Regions from separate parts of the Roseobacter sp. FCG-D35 genome, predicted to be linked through region 1. Evidence: riboswitches for the same ligand, from Rfam matches in the RefSeq annotation. Region 1 holds a riboswitch; the other holds the start of a gene.
What was found. Region 1 has a riboswitch for cobalamin ahead of R5H30_RS10945 (energy-coupling factor ABC transporter permease). Riboswitches for the same ligand answer to the same signal wherever they lie in the genome.
Positions count from the first base shown of each region.

Region 2: another riboswitch for cobalamin. It lies ahead of R5H30_RS00705 (DUF1636 family protein); the one in region 1 lies ahead of R5H30_RS10945 (energy-coupling factor ABC transporter permease).

Region 1 covers NZ_JAWQFO010000004.1:6,290-17,819, forward strand. The annotation lists gene R5H30_RS10900 (fumarylacetoacetate hydrolase family protein) at 1-455, opposite strand, end outside; gene eno (phosphopyruvate hydratase) at 457-1,770, opposite strand; gene R5H30_RS10910 (NapC/NirT family cytochrome c) at 1,983-2,639, opposite strand; gene R5H30_RS10915 (nitrate reductase cytochrome c-type subunit) at 2,639-3,112, opposite strand; gene napA (periplasmic nitrate reductase subunit alpha) at 3,121-5,619, opposite strand; gene R5H30_RS10925 (chaperone NapD) at 5,616-5,894, opposite strand; gene R5H30_RS10930 (ferredoxin-type protein NapF) at 5,891-6,397, opposite strand; gene napE (periplasmic nitrate reductase, NapE protein) at 6,403-6,579, opposite strand; gene R5H30_RS10940 (SH3 domain-containing protein) at 6,914-7,216, shown strand; cobalamin riboswitch at 7,330-7,541, shown strand; gene R5H30_RS10945 (energy-coupling factor ABC transporter permease) at 7,579-8,256, shown strand; gene R5H30_RS10950 (MarR family winged helix-turn-helix transcriptional regulator) at 8,392-8,880, opposite strand; gene R5H30_RS10955 (MBL fold metallo-hydrolase) at 9,011-9,961, shown strand; gene R5H30_RS10960 (FAD-dependent oxidoreductase) at 9,986-11,530, shown strand, end outside.
Region 2 covers NZ_JAWQFO010000001.1:144,187-155,716, reverse strand. The annotation lists gene R5H30_RS00730 (chemotaxis protein CheW) at 1-145, shown strand, start outside; gene R5H30_RS00725 (chemotaxis protein CheW) at 142-600, shown strand; gene R5H30_RS00720 (CheR family methyltransferase) at 597-1,472, shown strand; gene R5H30_RS00715 (response regulator) at 1,485-1,871, shown strand; gene R5H30_RS00710 (DUF8776 family protein) at 1,871-2,242, shown strand; cobalamin riboswitch at 3,447-3,657, shown strand; gene R5H30_RS00705 (DUF1636 family protein) at 3,747-4,127, shown strand; gene cobW (cobalamin biosynthesis protein CobW) at 4,120-5,175, shown strand; gene cobN (cobaltochelatase subunit CobN) at 5,197-8,481, shown strand; gene R5H30_RS00690 (ferredoxin-like domain-containing protein) at 8,478-9,608, shown strand; gene R5H30_RS00685 (precorrin-8X methylmutase) at 9,614-10,243, shown strand; gene cobI (precorrin-2 C(20)-methyltransferase) at 10,240-10,968, shown strand; gene cobJ (precorrin-3B C(17)-methyltransferase) at 10,965-11,530, shown strand, end outside.

The DNA.
Region 1 (11,530 bases):
AAACCGGCGATGTGGTCCAGCGCCGCGTCGCGCGAAATCCCGAGCGTGCGCTTGCCGATCACGATGCCAAGCTCGACCTCCCAGTCGAGTTTCGTCATCTGCGGCGAATAGAGGATGTCGTCCTCGGGTCCGCAATAGGTGGCCGAGGACTTGTTGAACAGGATCGGTTCCGCCGGAACCTCCATCCCGGCCTCGGCCGCGTGGTCCGAATAGTTCAGACCGATGCACCAGATGTTGCGCGGCTGGGCCACGGGCGGCGCGATCCGGCGGCCTTCGGCGGAGATTTCCGGCAAACTGGAGAGATCTGCAGAAGCCAGCCGCGCAAGCGCGCCGTCGGCGAGGGTCTCGGGTTTGAAGTCGGGAACAACCGAGGACACGTCGCGAAACTTGCCATCTTCATCGACCAGGCAGGGGGTCTTGTTGCCGTAGCGGTCGCCGAACCGTGTGAGTTTCATGTCATGCTGCTCCTTGCTTCCTGTCTGCCCAGCCGGTCGCGGCCAAAGGTTTGCCGGCAACGAAAGCCTCCTGCCCCAGCACTTCCGCGATCCGGAGGCACTCGTTCCACTTCGCCATGCGCTCGGAGCGTGCAAACGATCCGACCTTGAGTTGCCCGGCGCCGAACCCGACCGCCATGTGACTGATCGAGACATCTTCGGTCTCGCCCGATCGGGCGGAGACGATGGTGCCGTACCCCGCCGCCCTGGCGGCCTTGAGGCAGTCCAGCGCCTCGCTGACCGTGCCGACCTGGTTCACCTTGATCAGCACCGCATTGCACGCGCCGTCCGCGGCGGCCGCCGTGACGAGGTCGGCTTTGGTCACGAGGTAGTCGTCGCCGATGATCTGCACGCGCGCGCCGAACTCGGCCGTAAAATCCCGCATGCCCTCCGGGTCGTCCTCGGCCAGCGGATCCTCGATGCTGGCAATCGGATAGTCGGCGATCCAGCGGCCCAGCAGGCCTATCATCTCGTCGCGCCCGAGTTCGCGATCTTCGAGCGCCAGCCGGTAACGCCCCTTCGCGCCGAACTCCGAGGCCGCCACGTCGAGCGAGATGACGACACGCTCGCCCGGCGTCTCGCCCGCGTCCTCGATCGCGCGCACCAGCGTCTCCAGTGCTTCCTCGTTGTGATCGAAGACCGGCCACCAGCCGCCCTCGTCCGCGACGCCTACCAGCCGGCCCTTCCGGTGCATCAGGCTGCCGGCGGCGCGGTAGATCTCGGCGGTAGCAGCCATCGCCTCGTCGAAGGTCGCAGCCCCCGGCACCATGACCATGAAATCCTGGATATCGACGCGACGCCCGGCATGCGCTCCGCCACCGAAGATCTGGATCTCCGGCAACGGAAGGCTCGGGGCGGCTCCGGACAAGTCGGCGCAGTGGCGCCAGAGCGGCACGGCTTTGGCGGCGGCACCGGCATGCAGGACGGCCAGCGAGGCCGCGACTACGGCATTGCCGCCCAGGCTATCCTTCAGGACGCTTCCGTCGAGCGCCAAGATCGCGGCGTCTACCTCGGCCTGTTCGGTGGCGTCCATGCCCTTCAGCGCCGGGGCGATGCGCCTGCGGACGTTGTCCAGCGCAGCCTGCACGTCGAGACCGGAAAGCGCGGTACCGCCATCGCGCAAGTCGACGGCCTCGCGGGTGCCGCGCGATGCGCCCGCCGGCGCGATTGCCCGCCCGGTTGCCCCGCCGTCGGTGACGATCTCAACCTCGACCGTAGGGTGCCCCCGGCTGTCCCAGACCCGGCGCGCGATGACGTCAGAAATCGTTCCGGCCACGCGGTAGCCTCCCTCAATTGTTCACGTGAACATCGCGACGAACACTCAGACTGTCAAGAGCCAATTCGGTTGCGGTTGGTGAACGCATGGCATCGGAGCTTCACAAAGCGCCGGCGGCGGTGCCGGGAAGACAAAGAAATGGGAAGCGCAAGGATACGCAGTATTATGGCTGTCTTCTGAGAAACCCCGCCGGGCCGCCGAAGGCTTTCCGCCTATTTCAGCGCGCTGTCGGGATCCGGCGCCAGGTAGAGACCGGTCTGGTACGCGAGGTCGGCGTCCAGCGGCACCAGGGACGCTTGCGACATGTCCGGCAACTGATGCGCGATGCCCTTGTGGCAGTCGATGCAGGTTCGCTCGCCGGTAAAAAGGAAACGTTCATGCGCCTCGGCCGCCCGGTTGCTCTGACGCGTGATGTCCATCGACTCGGCGGAATGACAGTTCCGGCACTCGAGCGAATCGTTCTCACTGAGCCTATGCCACTCGTGCTGCGCCAGTTCGATGCGCTTCTCGAGGAACTTCTCGCGCGTGTTGATCGTCCCGAACACCTTGCCCCAGACTTCTTTGGAGGCCTGCATCTTGCGCGCGATCTTGTCGGTCCATTCGTGCGGGACGTGGCAGTCGGGACAGGTCGCCCGCACTCCGGAGCGGTTGGTATAATGGATCGTCGGCTTGAGTTCTGCAAAGACGTTGTCGCGCATCTCGTGACAGCCGGTGCAGAAGGCTTCGGTGTTGGTGACCTCGAGCGCGGTGTTGAACGCGCCCCAGAAAATTATGCCCATGATGAAGCCGCCGAGGGTCAGGAACCCGAGGCTGAGATAGGCGGCCGGGCGCGTCAGGATGTACCAGGTCCGCTTGACCAGTCGCCACATCAGTCGGTCTCCTCCTGAAGCTGCTGCGCGATGCCCAGGACGGCATCGACATCGACGAAGCCGTTCTCCACCAGGGGTCGCGCATCGTGCTGCACGACATGGCACTGGGTGCAGAAGTACCTGCGCGGCGTGACCGCGGCGAGCACCTGCCCGTCCCGGCTCATGAAATGGGTGACGGACACCATCGGCGCCTGGCTGACCTCGATGGCCGTGCGGCTATGGCAGGTCAGGCATTTGTTGGCGTTGAGATCGATTTGGTAGTTGTCGATCTGGTGCGGGATCAGCGGCGGCTGCTCGGGGTAGTTGCGCACCTGCCGGATATCGGAGTTGACGACCTCGGGCATGCCGGTGGTCTGGGCATTGGTGTCGAGCGGTTCGGACTGCCGCAGCGTCGCGACATGCTCCTGAGCGACCGTTGCCGTTGCCGTCACGGCCAGCAGGCCCGCGATTAGGAGGTTCCTAGAATGGCCCATGTCGCACCTCACACCGCTTCGATGCGCACCGCGCATTTCTTGAAGTCCGTCTGTTTCGAGATCGGGTCGGTCGCATCCAGCGTCACCTTGTTGATCAGCCGCCGCGCATCGAACCACGGCACGAAGATCAGCCCACGCGGCGGCTTGTTGCGGCCCCGCGTCTCGACCCGGGTCAGCATCTCGCCCCGGCGCGAGATCACCCGCACCTCGGAGCCACGCCGCACGCCCATCTCGACCGCGTCGTCGGGATGCATGTAGCAGAGCGCATCGGGAACCGCGCGGTAAAGCTCGGGCACCCTCTGGGTCATCGACCCCGAATGCCAGTGCTCCAGCACCCTGCCCGTCGAAAGCCAGAATGGATACTCGTCATCGGGTTCTTCCGCCGCCGGTTCAAACGGCAGAGCAAAGATGTTCGCGCGCCCGTCGGCGTTGCCGTAGAACTCGATCTTCTTGCCCGCGCTGACGTAGGGGTCATAGTCGCCGTTGAAGCGCCACGGTGTCTCCTTGCCATCCACCACCGGCCAGCGCAGGCCGCGTTCCTCGTGGTAGCGCTCGTAGGGAGCCAGGTCGTGACCGTGACCGCGCCCAAACTCGGCATATTCCTCGAAAAGACCTTTCTGGACGTAGAAGCCGAAACTCTCGGCGTCGTCGTTGGCGTAGTCCGGGCTGATCTCTTCGATCCCGAAGGCATCGACCTTGCCGTTGGTGTAAAGCACCTCGTAAAGCGTCTTGCCGCGATAATCGGGATTTGCCGACAGGATCTCTTCGGGCCACACCTCGTCGGTCGTGAAGCGCTTCGAGAACTCCATCAATTGCCACAGGTCCGACCGCGCGCCCTCGGGCGGGGCGACAAGCTGGTGCCAGACCTGGGTCCGCCGCTCGGCGTTGCCATAGGCGCCTTCCTTCTCGACCCACATAGCGGCCGGCAGGATCAGGTCGGCGGCCTCGCAGGTCACCGTGGGATAGGCGTCGGAGACCACGATGAAGTTGTCGGGGTTGCGGTAGCCGGGCAGCCCTTCCTCCATCATGTTGGGTGCCGCCTGCATGTTGTTGTTCACCTGCACCCAGTAGCAGTTGATCAGCCCGTCCTTCAGATCGCGGTTCTGCTTGACGGCATGGCTGCCGACCCAGTCGGGGATGGTGCCTGCGGGCAGCTTCCAGATCTCCTCGGCATGGGCGCGGTGCTCGGGGTTGGTCACCACCATGTCGGCGGGCAAACGATGTGCGAATGTGCCCACCTCGCGCGCCGTGCCGCAGGCCGAGGGCTGGCCGGTCAGCGAGAACGGCGAGTTGCCGGGTGTCGAAATCTTCCCCGTGAGCAGGTGCAAGTTGTAGACGAGGTTGTTGGCCCAGACCCCGCGGGTGTGCTGGTTGAATCCCATCGTCCAGAGCGACATGACCTTGGTGTCGGGATCGGCGTAGAGTTGCGCAAGCTGTTCGAGCCGCGAAGCCTCGACGCCGGTCATCTCGACCGCCTTCTCGAGCGTGTATTCGGACACGAATTCCTTGTATTCCTCAAAGCTCATCGGCTCGGCACTGTTGGCGTCGCCGGCGTGTTCGGCCGCCTGCTCCAGCGGCGTCTCGGGGCGAAGGCCGTAGCCGATATTGGTCACGCCGCGCTTGAAGTTGACGTGTTCGTCGACGAAGGCCTCGTTCACCGCACCGTTTTCGATGATGTAGTTGGCGATGTAGTTCAGGATCACGAGATCCGACTGCGGCGTGAAGACGATCGGGATGTCGGCCAGGTCGAAGCTGCGGTGCGTGAAGGTCGACAGCACCGCCACCTTGACATGCGGATGGCTGAAACGCCGGTCTGAGATGCGGGTCCAGAGAATGGGATGCATCTCTGCCATGTTCGAGCCCCAGAGCACGAAGGCGTCCGCGTTCTCGAAATCATCATAACAACCCATCGGCTCGTCGATGCCGAAGGCGCGCATGAAGCCCATGACAGCGCTTGCCATGCAGTGACGCGCGTTGGGATCGATGTTGTTGGAGCGGAACCCCGCCTTCATCAGCTTGGATGCGGCATAGCCTTCGTGGACCGTCCACTGACCCGACCCGAACATGCCGATTGCCTTCGGTCCCTTCTCGCGCAGCGTGGCCTTCCATTTCTCGGCCATCAGGTCGAAAGCCTCGTCCCAGCTGACCGGCTCGAAATCGCCGTCCTTGTGGTACGCCCCGTCCCGCTTGCGCAATAGCGGCTGGGTGAGGCGGTCGGTGCCGTACATGATCTTCGATAGGAAGTAGCCCTTGACGCAGTTGAGGCCTCGGTTCACCGGCGCCTCGGCGTCGCCGTGGGTGGCGACGACGCGGCCGGCCTTGGTCGCGACCATCACCGAACATCCCGTGCCGCAGAAGCGGCAGGGCGCCTTTGACCACTTGAGGTCGGTGACGGCCGCATCGGTGACGAGGTTCTGCGCGGCCGCCGGCACCGGCAGCCCCGCCGCAGCGGCGGCCGCCGCGATGGCCTGGGCCTTGATGACATCCCTGCGGGTCAATTCGCTCATGAGGGCTCTCCTTGCGTGGCTTCGAGGTCGGCGGCGCGTTCGATCTGGTGAAACACCAGCGCCGCGTTCGCGACCCCGTCCATCAATTGCATCCGGGTCAGGGCGTCGGCGATCTCGCCTTCGCCGTCGGTTTCCATCGTCACGACGATCCGCCCGCCGCGGTCCGCGATGGCGATCTCCGTGTTCGCGATCTGAAGGACCGCGGTCTGCACCGCTTCGAGCCGCGCCGGGTGACAGCGCAGCACGAGGCTCGAGATATGCCGTGTCGCGCTCATGCCGCCTCGCGTTCGCGAGCGTCCAGTCTCAGCACCTCGGCGGGGCAGAGCCCGACGCAGGCGCCGCAGCCGGTACAGCGATCGGCGTCCACGCGCAGCGCACCGACGACCCCGCCGCGGGCGTCGAAGACAAGTGCTGAGCTGTCACAGGCGTCGGTGCACAGCCGGCAGCTGATCCCGAGATCCATCAGGCACCCGGGGTCGAGCGCGACGGTGACGTTCCACGGCGGGACACGCCCGGTGTCGAAGACTCCGGCATCGCAGGCTTCGGCACAGGCCCCGCAGAAGGTGCAGGCCCCGCCGTTCAACCCCACCGCCGGAACCGCGTCCGGTCCGAGGGCGAGGATGGATTCGGGACAGGCTTCGACACAGGCGTTGCAGCCGGTGCAGGCCGTGCGCGTGTCGGCATCGAACCACGGCGGTCGGATCGCCGCGTCCGGTTCGCGGGACCGCGCAAGCAGAAAACTGCGCCGCGAAACTGTTCTGCTATGCTCCGCCGGCATCCCCTCTAGCCGCCGTGCGGTCCGGGCGGCCCGTAGATCAGCTGGTACATCCAGACGATGAAGCCGTAGCCGCCGACGATCATCACCGCGAGGATCGGCGCCAGAAAAATCGCCAGGAAGACGAAAACATTTCGCTCTTCGGCGCGGGTCACCTCACGGGTATCGGACTCGTCCATAGCCATAGGTTAAATTCCCATCCCTGCGCACATGCTACAGTTGAACCCCAATCGGGTTAAGTCTTGATTTTCGGTTAATTTGCTGCCTTAAGCGCGCCGACTCGGACGGCGCCCCTCAAGCGGCATCGTCGACCACGTCCGACCCGCGAGCGGGTGGCCAACCGTCTGCCTAACTTTCACCGCAACTGCCGCAAGGCGATTGCCCGGCCCCCGGTGCGCGCGTCGAGACCTCCGGAGCACGGTCGCGACGAAATCGCGCCTGCTGGCCATGGATCGCCGTTCCTTTCGCGACGGCCCTGCCCTAGACTGATCGGCGAGGCAGAAAAAACAGGAGAGAATGATGCGCCGAGTGGTATCGATCGCGCTTGCGGTCGGCGTTCTTGCATCCGTTTTGGGCAGCCTGCCGGCATCGGCAGGCTGGCGCGACCGATACGAAGTGCACGGCGTCGAGGACGGCGACATGCTGAAAATGCGCTGGGGGCCGGGCACCGAGTTCGTCGTCGTGCTCGGACTGCCCAACGGCACGGTTCTGCGGGTGCATGAATGCCAGCAGACCGGCGGCACGCGCTGGTGCAAGGTCTCGCTTAACGACGCGCCACGGATGAAGGGTTACGTGTCCTGGGCCTACCTTCGGGAAATCTGACACTTCCCCCGTTGTCTCAGATCTACAAATGCGGTCCCGGGGCGACCTGACGCAGGAAATGGCGCGACGCGGCCTGTCGCGCGAACCTTGCCGCTTGACGCCCCGCGCCGCTTCGGTTTCTGTCGATCCATGGTTCCCCGAAAGGGCAATGGCCCGAGGGGATGAAATGGGAATGCGGAATCGCGCCTGGAACGGGCGCGCAGCCCGCAGCCGCCCCCGCGACTGTGAGCGGTAAGCGGTGTCCGGTGCCACTGGGTCAACCCCGGGAAGGCGGACATCGCAATGACCCGCGAGCCAGGAGACCAGCCATGCCCGGAAACCACTGAACCCTCCGTCGGGTGTGACGGAAAAGGAGAAAGACCATGCACATCGAAGAAGGCGTCGTCACCGGCGCGAAAATCGCCCTGGGCTACGCCACCGCGGCAGGCGCGGGCGCCTATACCCTCAAGCTTTGCGCCGACGCGCTGCGCCAGTCCGGCGCCGCCGCGCTGGCCGGACGTGCGGCGCTCTCGACGGCGCTCGTGTTCTGCTTCTTCGAGGTGCTGCCACATTATCCCGTGGGCGTCTCCGAGGTGCATTTCATCCTCGGCTCGACCCTTTTCCTGCTGTTCGGTCCGGCCGCCGCCGCGCTCGGTCTCGCCGCCGGTCTCTTGGCACAGGGACTGCTCCTCGCGCCCTTCGACCTGCCGCAGTACGGCATGAACATGACGACGCTGCTGGTGCCGCTTTTCGCGCTGCAGGCGCTGGCAAGGCGCATCATCGCACCCGGCACCGCCTATGTCGACCTGGAGTACCGCCAGGCGCTGGCTTTGTCGGTCGCCTATCAGGGCGGCGTCGTCGCCTGGGTGGCGTTCTGGGCCATCTATGGCCAGGGCTTCGCCGCCGGCAACATTGCCGCCGTGACCTCGTTCGGCGCGGCTTACATGCTGGTCGTCGTATTGGAGCCGCTGGTCGATCTGGCCGTTCTCGCGGGCGCCAAGGCGCTGCGCGGGCTCGAGCGGTCCGGCCTCGTGACGCCGCGGCTCTACAACGCCGCCTGAAAACTTCTTCAACTTGCAAATGGCTCCCTGACGGGAGCCATTTGTCTTTTCAGGGGTCGACGTCTGCCCCGCCAATCGCACCCGAGCCGCTTGATCGCGGATACGGACCCAGCGCCAGCGGTGACTTGCTGACGATCAGGCGTTTTCCCGCAGCGCATCCAGTCGCGACCGGGGCCGCGCCTCGCTGTCCGCGTCGAGGCGCGCGTGAATTTTCTCCATAACGGCGCAGAAGGTCGAAAGCTCCGCCGCCGTCAAACCGTCGAGCAGCCGCGCCTCGATCCCCGTCACGATCGGAACGATCTCGGCCAGCGCGCTTTCACCCTTCGCGGTCAGCGAAATGTCGACGAGCCGACCGTCCACGCGACCGGCGAGCTTGCGCACCATGCCGGCGGCTTCGAGCCGCGCAACCGCTCGGCTGACCCGGGGCTTGTCGAGATTCACGAAGTCGTGGATGTCGCGCACCGAGACCTTGCCACAGCGTTGCAGATGCACGAGCACGCGCCACTCCGCCACGCTCAAGCCGTGGGTGCGTTCATACTCCACGCTTAACCGTCGGCTCACGCGCTCGGACAGGACTGCGAGCCGGTACGGCAGGAAGGCGGACAGGTGGAAATCCTCGGGCATCGCGGCGTCTCCGGATCGTTGCACCGGGAACGATATTGACTTTCGTTGTAAATGCAACGAAAAATTGGAAGACAGTCTGCGGTGCGATTCCACGTGTCGCGCCGGCAGATTCATCAAGGGAGAGCAGGACATGGCCAAGGCATTCGCCTCGCAGGGAGACACTGGCGAAAAGGCGATCTCGTTCACCGAGATCGGCGAGGGCCTCTATGCCTTCACGGCCGAGGGCGATCCGAATTCCGGCGTCATCATCGGCGACGACAGCGTGATGATCGTCGAGGCGCAGGCGACGCCCCGGCTGGCACAGAAGGTCATCGACTGCGTGCGCGGGGTCACCGACAAGCCGATCACCCATCTGGTCCTGACCCATTACCACGCCGTGCGGGTTCTGGGTGCCTCGTCCTTCGATGCGCAGCAGGTCATCATGTCCGACACCGCACGGGCTATGGTGGTCGAGCGCGGGCAGGAAGACTGGGACAGCGAGTTCCAGCGCTTCCCGCGTCTGTTCGAAGGCTACGAGAGCATCCCGGGCCTGACGTGGCCGACCACGACCTTCTCTGACGCGATGACCGTCTATCTCGGCCAGCGCAAGGTCGAGATCAAGCAGATCGGCCGTGCCCACACCGCCGGCGACAGCGTGATCTGGGTGCCCGACGCGCAGACCATGTTCACCGGCGATATCGTCGAATACCATTCCGCCTGCTATTGCGGCGACGGGCATTACGAGGATTGGGGCGGCACGCTCGACGCGGTCAAGGCCTACGACCCGCAGTCCATCGCCCCTGGCCGCGGCGACGCGCTGGTGGGCCGGGACATGGTCGACGCGGCACTCGCCAGCACCCGCGACTTCGTCGACAGCACCTACCGGCCCGTCAAGCAGGTGGCCGCAAAGGGCGGAACGCTGAAAGACGCCTGGGACGCGGTGCGCGCGGCCTGCGATCCGAAATTCGCCGATTACGCGATCTACGAACACTGCCTGCCCTTCAACGTCGCCCGCGCCTACGACGAAGCGCGCGGCATCGACACGCCGCGGATCTGGACCGCCCAGCGCGATCTGGAAATGTGGGAGCAGTTGCAGGGCTGATCCGGGCGCGAGGGAGGAGGACCAATGCTCGACGACCGATATGCGCTGGCGTTCCGGCTCTACCCTTACCAACGCTCGGTTGATCAGGACGCGGAGACACCTGCGCGCCACCCGGTCGTTGTCATGGGCGGCGGTCCGATCGGCGTCGCCACGGCGCTCGATCTGGGCCTGCAGGGCATCCCCGTCGTCCTGCTCGACGACCATGAAGGCGTCGGCCAGGGCAGCCGGGCGATCTGTTTCGCCAAGCGCACGCTCGAGATCGCCGGACGCTACGGCTGCGGAGAGGCGATGCTGGAGAAGGGCGTGGTGTGGAACGTCGGCAAGGTCTTCCACAAGGATGCGCAGGTCTACGAATTCAACCTGCTGCCCGAGGACGGGCATCGCTACCCGGCCTTCATCAATCTGCAACAACCCTATTTCGAGAAGTTCCTCGTCGAACGCGTGCGGGCGGCCCAGGCAGCCGGTGCGCCCATCGAGCTGCGCGGCAGGAACCGCGTCGACGGCGTCGAGGTCCACGACGATCACGTCATGCTCGACATCACCACGCCCGAAGGCCCCTACCGGATCGCGGCGGACTGGCTGATCGGCTGCGACGGCGCCTCCTCGCCCTTGCGTAAGATGCTGGGGCTCGATTTCGAGGGCCGCGTCTTCAAGGACAGTTTCCTGATCGCCGACATCACCATGACGGCGGATTTTCCGACCGAACGCTGGTTCTGGTTCGAACCCTCCTTCAAGGACTCCGGCGCCTCGGCGCTGCTGCACCGCCAGCCCGACGGGGTCTGGCGGGTGGATTTCCAGATCGGCTGGGATATCGACCGCGCGGAAGAGCTGAAGGAAGAGAATGTGCGCCGCAGGCTCGACGCCATGCTCGGACCGGACGTCGACTACGATCTGGTGTGGACGTCGATCTACACGTTTCAGTGCCGCCGGATGAAGAAATTCCGGCATGGGCGGGTGATCTTCGCGGGCGATGCCGCGCACCAGGTCTCTCCCTTCGGCGCGCGCGGCGCCAATTCCGGGATTCAGGACGTCGACAATCTCGGCTGGAAGCTGGGGTTTGTGATCTCCGGCAAGGCGCCCGAAGGCCTGCTCGACAGCTACGACGCGGAACGCCGGCACGGGGCGGACGAGAACATCCTGAACTCGACCCGCTCGACGGATTTCATCACGCCGAAGTCAAAGATCAGCCACGTCTTCCGCAATGCCGTGCTCGACCTCGCGCGGCACCACGCCTTCGCGCGGCCTCTGGTGAACTCGGGACGGCTCTCCGTACCGTGCGTTTACGACGGCCTGTCGCTGACCGGCGCCGATGAGCTCGAAGGCGGTCCGGAACGGACCCGTCCGGGCGCGCCCTGCCCCGACGCGCCGCTGGCGGACGGGTTTCTGCTCGACCGGCTTGGATCGGGCTTCGTGCTGCTCGGCATCGATGCTGGCCTGCCCGGAGATCTCGAGATCGCAGGCATTTCTTTGCGCTCGGTCACGGTCTCGCGCGGCGACGACCCTTCCGGCGCGCTGACCGCGCGCTATCTCGGAGCCGCGTCTGCGGCCGTCTACCTCGTGCGACCCGAC
Region 2 (11,530 bases), on a different contig from region 1:
CTACCGCGCCCCGGGCATCGCCGCGGCCACCATTCTCGGCGACGGCCAGATCGCCCTGATCGTCGATACCTCCGACATCATCAGCAATGCCATCGGCGCCCAGGCCACCGCCGCGGCCCCCATACCAGCAGGACTTTCCGCATGAGCGACAAGGATACGCCCGTCACCATCGAGCTTCTCACCTTCCGGCTTGCCGACCAGGAATATTCGCTCGACATCATGTCGGTCCGCGAGATCCGTGGCTGGACCCATGCAACCCCGCTCCCGCATGCCCCAAGCTACATGAAAGGGGTCATCAACCTTCGGGGCACCGTGCTTCCCGTCATGGACCTTGCGCTGCGCCTGGGGCTCGAACCGCGCGAGCATACCGACCGCAACGTGATCATCGTCGTCAAGCACGACGACACGATGACCGGGCTGCTGGTCGATGCCGTCTCCGACATCATCGCGCGCACCGCGGACGACCTGCAACCGCCCCCCGAGGTGCAGACCAGCGCGGCGACGAACGTGGTCAGCGCCCTGACCCTCATGGACGAGCGCATGATCCGCGTGCTCGATCTGCGCTCGGTCGTCAGCACCGAGCGGAGTGCCGCCGCATGATCGAAACCAAGCCGCAGGACGGCGTGCTCGACCCGCGAAGTTTCGAAGCCATCGCCGAACTCGCCTACCGCGAAAGCGGGCTGCAACTGGTCGCCGAGAAAACCTCGATGATCCAGTCGCGGCTGCGTCATCGTCTGCGCGATCTGGGTCTTCCCAATTTCCGCGATTACGTCGCCTTCGTCTGCTCCGATGCGGGACAGCCGGAGCGCCGGCACATGATCTCGGCCCTGACGACGAACGTGTCGCATTTCTTTCGCGAGAAACACCATTTCGACATCCTGTCGGAGCGTATCGCGCCGGTGCTGTCGAAAAAGCTTCTCGCCGGCGGCCGGGTGCGCCTCTGGTCGGCAGGCTGTTCGAACGGCCAGGAGGCCTGCTCGATTGCCATGTGCCTGCTTGAGGCGATCCCCGATCTGTCACGGTACGACCTGCGCATCCTCGGCACCGATATCGATCCCAAGGTGGTGGCCTTCGCGAATGCGGCCGTCTACCCCGAGCGCATGATCACGGGCGTTCCTCCGGCCATGCTCGACAAGTATTTCGAACGACGCACGGACGGGGCCGAGCCGGAATACGCCGCACGACCGGTCCTGCGTGATCTCACCCGGTTCCGCGAGCTCAACCTGCACGGCCCGTGGCCGGTCCGGCAGGCGATGGACACGATCTTCTGCCGGAACGTCGTGATCTACTTTGACCTGCCGACCCAGAACGCGCTTTGGCCGCGGTTCCGAAAGCTGCTGACCGGCAACGGCCATCTCTTTCTCGGCCATTCCGAACGCATCGCGAACCCGGAAGCGGCGGGGTTCGTTACCGCCGGCCCGACAACCTACCGCACAGACCCCGCGATTCTGCCCGCACCGACCGCCAACTGAAGGAAACGAGACATGTCCCTGCGCGACCAAATCCGCATCATGGTGGTGGACGACATGTCCACCAGTCGTGGACTGATCACCCAGGCCCTGGATGCCTTCGGCGTCCGCAACGTCTCGACGGCAGAAAACGGCATGGACGCGATCAAGACCCTGGCGTCGCATCCTGCGCACCTGGTGATCTCGGACTACAACATGCCGCAGATGGACGGGCTGCAACTGCTGCACCATCTGCGCAGCAACGCGAAGACCAAGGGCGTCGGGTTCATTCTGATCACCGGTCGCGCCGAGCAGCAGATCATCGACCACGGCAAGAAGCTGGGGATGAACAACTACCTCAAAAAGCCGTTCGAACAGGCCGGGCTGCGCAACTGCATCGAGGCGGTCGTCGGGCGGTTGTGATGGACAGCGTCGCCGGACAAGCGAGACTTGCCACCGTGCTGTCGCGTGTGTCGCGGCACCTTGACGGCATGGCAGGACAGATATTCTCACTAGAAGAGGCGGTGAGCCGGGGCATGCCCGGCCGTGCTGCCGATCATGCCGCGATCCGCGAGTTGCAGACGCTCGATTTCCTGCGCCAGTCGCTGGAGGACCTGGCGCTGCTCGCGCATCAACTCCACCTTCACGCTGACACGTCGAACGTCGAAGACCTGCCGGTGCTGAAAATTGCCCGCGCGCTCAAGCTCGACAGCACGCGGACACTGCTGGATTGCGCTGCGGGACTGCCAGTCGTGGACGACAGGGCCACGGTTGGCGACCTCGACCTGTTTTGAGCGATTGGCGGGGCGTTGCCGTGCCGGACCATGTGACAAGAGCGCCCCATTTTCGAGAAAGACACATCCCGCCGTCAGCGTGGCACAAGGTCTGCCGCTCTCGCGCCATTAACCTTGCCCCGGAGCCGTAGCAGGACACCGACCGCCGCATGTAGACGTCGCTTGCGCGGGGCAAAGGTGTCGGAATGTCCTGACTGCCATCGTTCGCAGCCCAACGAGGTTCAGAGCACGGAGCATGGCATCGAAGACCCGCTGTCACGGCTGCCTTAGGTAATCTGCTGCCAGATCAACGAATTCGCGGGCGACCTTGATCATGCCAGATCCCGGCACATCCGGGTGTCCGCGCGACGTGGCGCTCCCATCTCTAGCCGGATTGTGGAGGACTCAGGCGGCCCGTTTGTCGCGCCGTCCAAGCGGAGTGCGAACGCAAGCCGACTTCGGCAATTCCGGGTCGTGAGGGAATCGCCGACGAAACGGCGAACCGACCACCAGCCACCGCCTGAACTTGCCATTGGCGCGGCCTAACGGTCGCTTGAACTGGCGGCACGCAGGATTCCGGGGCGGTGGAAAGCAGCGCCTATGGGTCCGCCGCGCGGTCCGTCCGGACGCCAGCTTTTCATTCGCCGCCGACGTTCGCAGGACGGAGGCCACAGTGCAGGCGTGCGTCAGTCGCCGTAGCAAACGCTGTATGAGCCGCCACACCGGTTCATCGCTGCGGAGCGAGGCGTCACAGACTCGCAGTCACCGCGCGACCCGTCGGAAATCGCGGTGCCGAACGACCGGAGGCGCCGAGACAGTTCGCGGAGCCTCGGCAATCAAGCCCGAACCGGCGCGTCCTGGCTGGCCCTGCCGTCCGAAGCACGGATCACCGCTTCTCCGCTTACGCTTGATACCGGGCGGGGTCGCGGTCGTGCTGTCCGAATGACTGACAGTTACTGAAGCGATTTCACGACCGCGGGTGATCACCGATACGACCCCATGAGACGGCGCGGGACACTCGCCGACAATCTCAGCGACCAGCGCGACCGATGATGGTCTGATCGACCGGGACAGCGCCCGGAACCATCTCTGACGGAAGCCGAAATGCCTGCCGGTAGCCCCATGACCCGATGTCCAACCCCGCAGACTTTCCGTCGACCCTCAATCTCGGAGAATGCCGCAGCGCATCGCAGGCGCTGGGTGCTTGACAAACCGTCCACGAGCCGATCATGACAGGACCGTTGGTTCCTGCCGTGCGGCAGGTGAAAAGGGAATGTACACCCGGGTGCCCGGGCAAGTGCAGCCGCCCCCGCGACCGTGACCGGAGAGGTCGCCCACAGCCACTGGCGCACGCGCCGGGAAGGCCGGGCGACCGGCGGAGCCGCAAGGCTCCGGCATCCGCAAGCCGGGAGACCTGCCAGCGCCGAAGACGTAACCGGACGGGGTGTTCCGGAGTCGGGAGGGTCGTGCTCACCCGTCATCCGCCTGCCCTGTCCCCGCACGAGGTGCGCCGATGAAGGACCGGATGACCGAAACTGCGCCCGCGGAACTGCTGGTCTGCGTGAAATGTCGGCGCGGGCTGGAGATGCCGCAAGATGCGCGGCGTCCCGGAGCCGCGCTTTACCAAGGGCTGCAGGCCTGCGACCTGCCCGAAGGCCTGACGCTCACGCCGGTGGAATGCCTGCAGAACTGCGACGCCGGCTGCACGGTGGCCTTGCGCGGCGCCGGTCGCTGGACCTACGTCTACGGAAACCTGCATGAAACGTCGGATCTGGACGTTCTGGTCGACGGTGCCGCGCGCTATCATGCGACCGCAGACGGGCTGATCCCGTGGCGCGAACGCCCCGAACATTTCCGCAAGAACTGCGTGGCCCGAATTCCCCCCCTGGAGACCGAACATGTCTGATCTCGTCAAGCTCCCCGTCACCATCGTCACCGGCTTTCTCGGCTCGGGCAAGACGACGCTGCTGCGCCACCTGATGCAGAACCCTCAGGGCAAGCGCCTTGCGGTGATCGTCAACGAGTTCGGCGATGTCGGCGTGGACGGCGAGATCCTGAAATCCTGCGCGATCCCGGAGTGCCCGGCCGAGAACATCCTCGAGCTTGCCAACGGCTGCATCTGCTGCACGGTCGCGGACGATTTCATTCCGACCATCGAAGCGCTCATGGCGCTCGATCCGCGACCCGAGCACATCCTGATCGAGACCTCCGGCCTCGCCCTGCCGAAGCCGCTGCTGAAGGCCTTCGACTGGCCGGCGATCCGCTCGCGCATCACGGTCGACGGGGTCATCGCGCTGGCGGATGCCGAGGCGGTCGCCGCGGGGCGTTTCGCGCCGAACGTGGCGGCGGTCGATGCGCAGCGCCAGGCCGATGCCTCGCTCGACCACGAGACCCCGCTCTCGGAAGTCTTCGAGGACCAGATCAGCTGTGCGGACATCGTGCTGCTGACCAAGCCCGATCTCGCCGGTCCGGAAGGCGTCGCGCAGGCCCGCGCCGTAATCGCCGCCGAGGCGCCGCGCCCGTTGCCCGTGGTCGAGGTCGCCGAAGGCGCGGTCGACCCGCGCATCGTGCTGGGTCTCGGGGCCGCCGCCGAGAACGACCTCGACGCGCGGCCCAGCCACCACGACACGCCGCACGATCACGATCACGAGGATTTCGAAAGTGTCGTGATCGACCTTCCCGAGATCGCCGATCCCGACAGTTTGGCGGGTCGGATCGAGGCACTTGCGCGCGACCGCAACATCCTGCGGGTCAAGGGTTATGCCGCCGTCGAGGGCAAGCCGATGCGTCTGCTGGTGCAGGCAGTCGGGGCCCGCGTGCGCTGGCAGTTCGACCGGCCCTGGCGGCCGGACGAAAGCCGCGCCGGGCGCCTCGTGGTGATCGCCGAGCATAACGATATCGACGCTGCGGTCATCCGCGAGGATCTTGCGCCGGCGGTGCAGCCGGCCGCGTAAGGCAAGAGGGGCGACGCGCAGATGCATGTCGTTTTCCGGGAGAGCCACGGGCTCGAAGAGACGGAGACCCCGACCGACCTGGGCCAGAGCCCGGCGGACCTGGTCGTACTGTCCTATTCGGACAGCGATCTCGGTGCCTTCGCCGCCGGTTGGCACCGGGGTGGCGGACCCAAGGGCAAACTGCCGTCGTTGCGTCTTGCCAACCTGTCCCAGTTGCGCCACCCGCTGTCGGTCGACACCTATGTCGAGCAAACGCTTGCCGGGGCGAAGGGCATCCTCGTCCGGCTGATCGGCGGCCGGGCGTACTGGCCCTACGGGCTGACGCAACTCGAAGCGCTGGCGGCGCGCAAAGGTCTGGCGCTGGCCGTGCTGCCCGCAGACGGGCGGCCCGACGAGACGCTCGACCTCGCCTCGACCTTGCCGGTCTCGACCCTGCGGCGTCTCGCGCATCTCTGCGATACGGGCGGCGCGGTGGCGGCGCAAGCCGCGCTGGCGCAGCTGTCTCTTGCGGCGGGCCTTTATGCCGGTCCGGTGCAAGGCCAGAAGCAGTTGCCGACCGTCGGCGCTTGGGCGCCCGCCCTCGGGGCCTGCTGCCCGCTGGCCTTCCTCGCCGACATGCGGCCGCGCGTCGTCGTGACCTTCTACCGCGCCTACCTGACGGCCGCGGACACCGAACCGCTTGAGGCGCTGTTCGCGGCGCTGGATCGCGCCGGCTTTCAGCCAATAGGTCTTTTCGCACCCACCCTGAAGGCGCCGCAGGCCGCCGGCTGGTTGTCACGGCAGATCGCGCAGATCGCTCCTTGCGCCATCGTCAACGCCACGGCCTTCAGCGGACAGGGGCCGGACGGGACTTCGCCGCTCGATGCCGGGGGCGTGCCGGTCTTCCAGGTTGCGCTGACCACCTCGTCGCGCGACGCCTGGCACGAATCCGAGCGCGGCCTGTCCCCGGCGGACCTCGCCATGCATGTCGTACTGCCCGAGATCGACGGCCGGCTTTTTTCGGGAGCCGTGTCGTTCAAAGAAGCCGAGGAGCGGGATCCGCACCTGCAATGCGCACACATGCGGCACCGGGCCGATCCCGCGCTGATCGCATCTGCCGTCGAGCAGGTCACGGCCTGGACCCAACTCGCCGCGCGCGCGCCCAGCGAACGGCGACCCGCTCTAGTGCTCTCGACTTATCCGGGCAAGGACTGGAACATGGCCCATGCCGTCGGACTCGACGCGCTGGCCTCGGCGCAGGCGATCCTCGAAGACCTGTCGCGCGCGGGGCATGACGTGCATGCCGGGGCCAGTCTCGACGCTGCGCTCGCGAGCGAAACGATCAGCTGGCCGCTCTCCGAATACGAGGCCGCGCTTGCCCGCCTGCCTCAAGCGATGCGCGCGGATCTGGCGGCGGCCTGGGGCGCACCGCAGGACGATCCGGTCTGCAGAAATGGTGCCTTTCACTTTGCCGCCTCCCCACAGGGGGCCGCGCTCGTCGCCCTACAGCCCGAGCGGGGGTCGATCGAAGCGCGCGGCGACGAGTATCACGACCTCGCCCGGGTGCCGCGGCATTCGTACGTCGCCTTCTATCTATGGCTGCAGTCGCAGGCAGACGTGCTGATCCATATCGGCGCGCATGGCACGCTCGAGTGGCTGCCCGGCAAGGCGGTGGCGCTTGGCCCGGAATGCTGGCCGCGGGTGCTGACCGGCAGCCTGCCGGTCATCTACCCGTTCATCGTGAACGATCCCGGCGAAGCCGCACAGGCCAAACGGCGCATCGGTGCTTTGACCCTCGGCCATCTGCCGCCACCCTTGAGGAAAAGTGCGACGCCAGAGCGACTGAGCCGGCTCGAGGCGCTGCTGGACGAATTCTCGAATGCCGACGGACTCGACCCGCGCCGCCGCGACCGCCTGCAGGACGACATCCGCGGCGAGGCGCAGGCGCTGGGTGTCGAGGACGATCTCGGGCTCGACGCCGCATCCTCCGCCGCCGAAGCGATCACCCGCATCGACCGCTTCGTCTGTGACATCAAGGACAGCCAGTTCGGCGACGGGCTGCATGTCTGGGGGCGTCCGCATGTCGCGGGCGGCGCGGCCCACACGGCCTCGCTGGCAGGTGAGCGGCAATCGATTGCCGACGCGCTGAACGGGCGGCGCATTGCCGCCGGACCCTCGGGCTCGCCGTTCCGGGGCCGGACCGACGTGCTGCCGACCGGACGAAACCTCTTCGCCACCGATCCGCGCGCGGTCCCGACACGGTCGGCCCATGCGCAGGGCGTCAAACTGGCCGAGGAACTCGTGCGGCGGCACCTTCAGGACCACGGTGACTGGCCCCGGGGGCTGATCGTCGACCTCTGGGGGTCGGCCACGATCCGCACGGCAGGCGAGGAATTCGCGATGGCGCTGCACCTGCTCGGCGTCCGGCCGGTCTGGGACGCGGGCAGCGAGCGGGTGTCGGGCATCGAGGTGCTGCCGATCACCGATCTCGACCGTCCGCGCCTCGACGTGAGCTTGCGGGTCTCAGGCCTCTTCCGTGACATTTTCCCGACGCTCACCGCGCTTTTTGCGCAGGCGGTCAGGGCGCTGGCGGGGCGCGACGAGGCCCCGGACTGGAACCCGTTCGCGGGCAAGGCTCCTCGCGCGGCCGTGTTCGGGCCGGCGCCGGGCAGTTTCGGGCTGGGGATCAACGCCGATGCCGAGACCTACGGCGAAGACGCGAAACGCCGCGCGGGCGAGGCTTGGCTCGAGGCCAGCGCATGGGTCCATGATGGCGCAAATGTCATCCATGACCCGCAGGCGATCCGCGCCCGGGTTCGGGATACCGACAGTTTTGTGCACCTTCAGGACCTGCCGGAAACCGACCTGCTGATGGCGCTGGACTACGCCACGCACGAAGCCGGTTTCGCGGCGGCACAGGGCGTTACCGGCGGCAAGGCCGCGCTGTACCACCTCGACAACACGGATCCGGCGCGTCCGCGCGCGCGCGGTCTGGCTGAGGAGATCGCGCGCGTCGTGCAGGCCCGCGCGGCCAATCCCGACTGGCTGGCGGGCATGATGCGCCACGGATTCCGCGGCGCGGCCGAGATCGCCGCAACGCTCGATCACATGGCCGCCTTCGCCCATCTCGCGGGCGTGGTCTCGTCGCGGATGTTCGATCTCTACTACGAGGCCACGCTGGGCGAGGCGAAGGTTGAGAGCTTCCTGCGCCAAGCGAACCCCGGTGCCCATGCGGCCATGCAGGCGCGGTTCGCCGAACTGGACGCGGCGGGCCTCTGGGAGACGCGCCGAAACTCGATTCGCGCGCGCCTGGAGGCTCCGGCATGACCCCCGAGACCTATGTGAAAGGCTGGTGCCCCGGCGCGCTGCGCCCGATGCAAAGTGGCGACGGTTTGATCGTGCGGGTGCGTCCGCGGCGGGCCCGCCTCTCGTCGTCCCAGGCGCTCGGCCTCTGCGCGCTGTCACAGGCACATGGCAACGGCATCATCGAATTGACGAACCGCGCCAACCTGCAACTGCGCGGCGTGACCGAGGCCAGCCACCCTGCCCTCGTGGCCGGTCTGCGCGCGCTGGAACTGATCGACCCGGACCCCGAAGCAGAGGCACGGCGCAACATCGTAGTCTCGCCTTTCTGGACCGCCGGAGACCGTACCGACCGGGTTGCCCGAATGCTCGAGGCGCGCCTTCACGAGATGCCCGACCTGCCGGCGAAGTTCGGATTTGCCGTCGACCTCGGCGCGCGCCCCGTCCTTCGGTCGGTCTCCGCCGATATCCGCCTGGAGGCCGGGACAGCGGACGCCGTTTTGGTCAGGGCCGACGGCGTACTGGGCGGTCTCTCCGTGACCGAAGCCGAGGCTGTCGACGCCGTGATCGAGCTCGCGCGCTGGTTTTCCGCTCACACGGGTCCGTCGATGCGGCGCATGAAGACTGTCGTGCAAGCCTGCACTGTGCCTGCCAAATTCCGCGCCGCCTTATCTACAGAAATCGCGCCGGAACCCGCTCCCGGCAGCACCGAGGACGGATTGCTGGCGGGCGTCGCCTTCGGACAGGTGGATGCCGACACGCTGGAGCGCGCACTGCAGGACACGGCAGCGACAGCGCTTACCGTGACGCCGTGGCGCATGTTGCACTTCAATGGGGCCATCTCGGCACCCGGCGCGCCGTTTATCCTATCACCTGGCGATCCGCTTCTGCGAACCGATGCCTGCCCCGGCGCCCCGCGCTGCGCGGCCGCCACCATCGAGACCCGCGCGCTTGCCCGCCGTATCGCCCCGCATGTCGCCGGTCGCCTGCACGTGTCAGGTTGCGCCAAAGGCTGCGCCCGAGGCCGCAAAAGCGACGTAACCCTGGTGGGCCGCGACGGCGTGATTGACCTTGTCGTCGATGGAGCGGCATGGGATGAGCCGCGCCAGCGGGACCTGCCTCCCGACGAGATCCTCAAGGCAATCGGCTGAGACACATGCCCTACGAATACCAGACCGACGGCGCCACCATATACCGCCAGAGTTTCGCGACGATCCGGGCCGAGGCGGAGCTTGACCGGTTCGCTCCGGACGAAGAGCAGGTCGCGGTGCGCATGATCCACGCCGCCGGCATGGTGGGGCTCGAGCGCCATATCCGCTTTTCCAAAGGCTTCGTGGTGGCGGCGCGCACCGCGCTCGAGGCAGGGGCGCCGATCCTCTGCGACGCGCGCATGGTCTCCGAAGGCGTCACCCGCCCGCGACTTCCAGCCGACAACGCGGTGATCTGCACGCTGCAGGATACGCGGGTGCCGGATTTGGCGGCGCGGATGTCCAACACGCGCTCGGCAGCGGCGCTGGAACTCTGGCGTCCGCAGCTTGCCGGGGCCGTCGTCGCCATCGGCAACGCGCCGACCGCACTGTTCCACCTGCTCAACATGCTCGAAGACCCCGACTGCCCGCGTCCCGCGGCGATCATCGGCTGCCCGGTGGGCTTCGTCGGCGCCATCGAAAGCAAAGACGCACTCTGGGCGGCGCAGCCGGTGCCGTGCTGCATCGTCGAGGGCCGATTGGGCGGGAGCGCGATCACCGTCGCCGCCGTCAATGCCATCGCGAGCCGGCGCGAATGACCATGGGAACCATCTACGGCGTTGGTCTTGGCCCGGGCGACGCGGAGCTGATGAGCGTCCGCGCCGACCGGTTGATCCGCAGTGCGCGCAACGTCGCGTTTTTCCGCAAGGCCGGCCGCTCCGGCCAGGCGCGCGGCATCGTCGACGGGATGCTCTGCGAGGACGCGCGCGAAATTGCGATGGAATACCCTGTCACGACGGAAGTGCGGTTCGACGACCCGCGCTATGCCGAGATCCTGTCGGACTTCTACCGAGATTGTACCGACCGTCTTTGTGCCCTGACAGCGACTGGCGAAGACGTGGTCGTGCTCTGCGAGGGCGATCCGTTCTTCTACGGGTCCTTCATGCACCTGCACAGCCGCCTCGAAGGGATCTGCCGTGTCGAAGTGGTCCCAGCGATCACCGGCATGTCGGGGGCCTGGACCGCCTCGGGGCGTCCGATCACCTGGGGCGACGACGTGTTGACCGTGCTGATGGCAACGCTCCCGCAGGATGATCTGGAGCGTCACATGCAGACCGCCGATGCTCTGGTGGTCATGAAGATCGGGCGCAACATCGACAAGATCCGCGCCGCGCTGCGCCAGGTCGGCAGATACGACGAGGCATGGCTGATCGAATACGCGACGATGCCCGGCCAGACCGTTACCCGTCTGCGCGATGCCGGCGAGCGCGCCGTGCCCTATTTCTCGATCGTACTCCTGCACGGATCGGGGCGGCGGCCATGAGCGGCTGGCTTGCCATCGCCGGGCTTGGACCCGGTGCCGAGGCGCTGGTGACGCCCGAGGTTAGCGCGGCACTTGCCGAAGCGACGGACGTCGTGGGCTACATTCCCTACGTCGCCCGCGTCGCCGAACGTCCGGGGCTCACGCTGCACGCCTCCGACAACCGCGTCGAACTCGACCGCGCGCGGCAGGCGCTGGACCTCGCCGCCCGGGGCAGGCGCGTCGTGGTGGTGTCCTCCGGCGATCCGGGCGTCTTCGCGATGGCCGCCGCGGTCTTCGAGGCGGTCGAGTCCGGCGAGAGCGGCTGGCGCGACCTCGACATTCGGGTCCTGCCGGGGATAACCGCGATGCTGGCGGCGGCCGCGCGGGTCGGCGCGCCGCTCGGGCACGACTTCTGCGCGATCAATCTCAGCGACAACCTCAAACCCTGGGACATCATCGAAAAGCGCCTGCGACTGGCAGTCGAGGCCGATTTTGCGATGGCCTTCTACAACCCGCGCTCGAAGGCGCGCCCCGACGGGTTTGCGCGCGTTCTCGATGTCCTGCGAAAGAGGTGCGAGGCGTC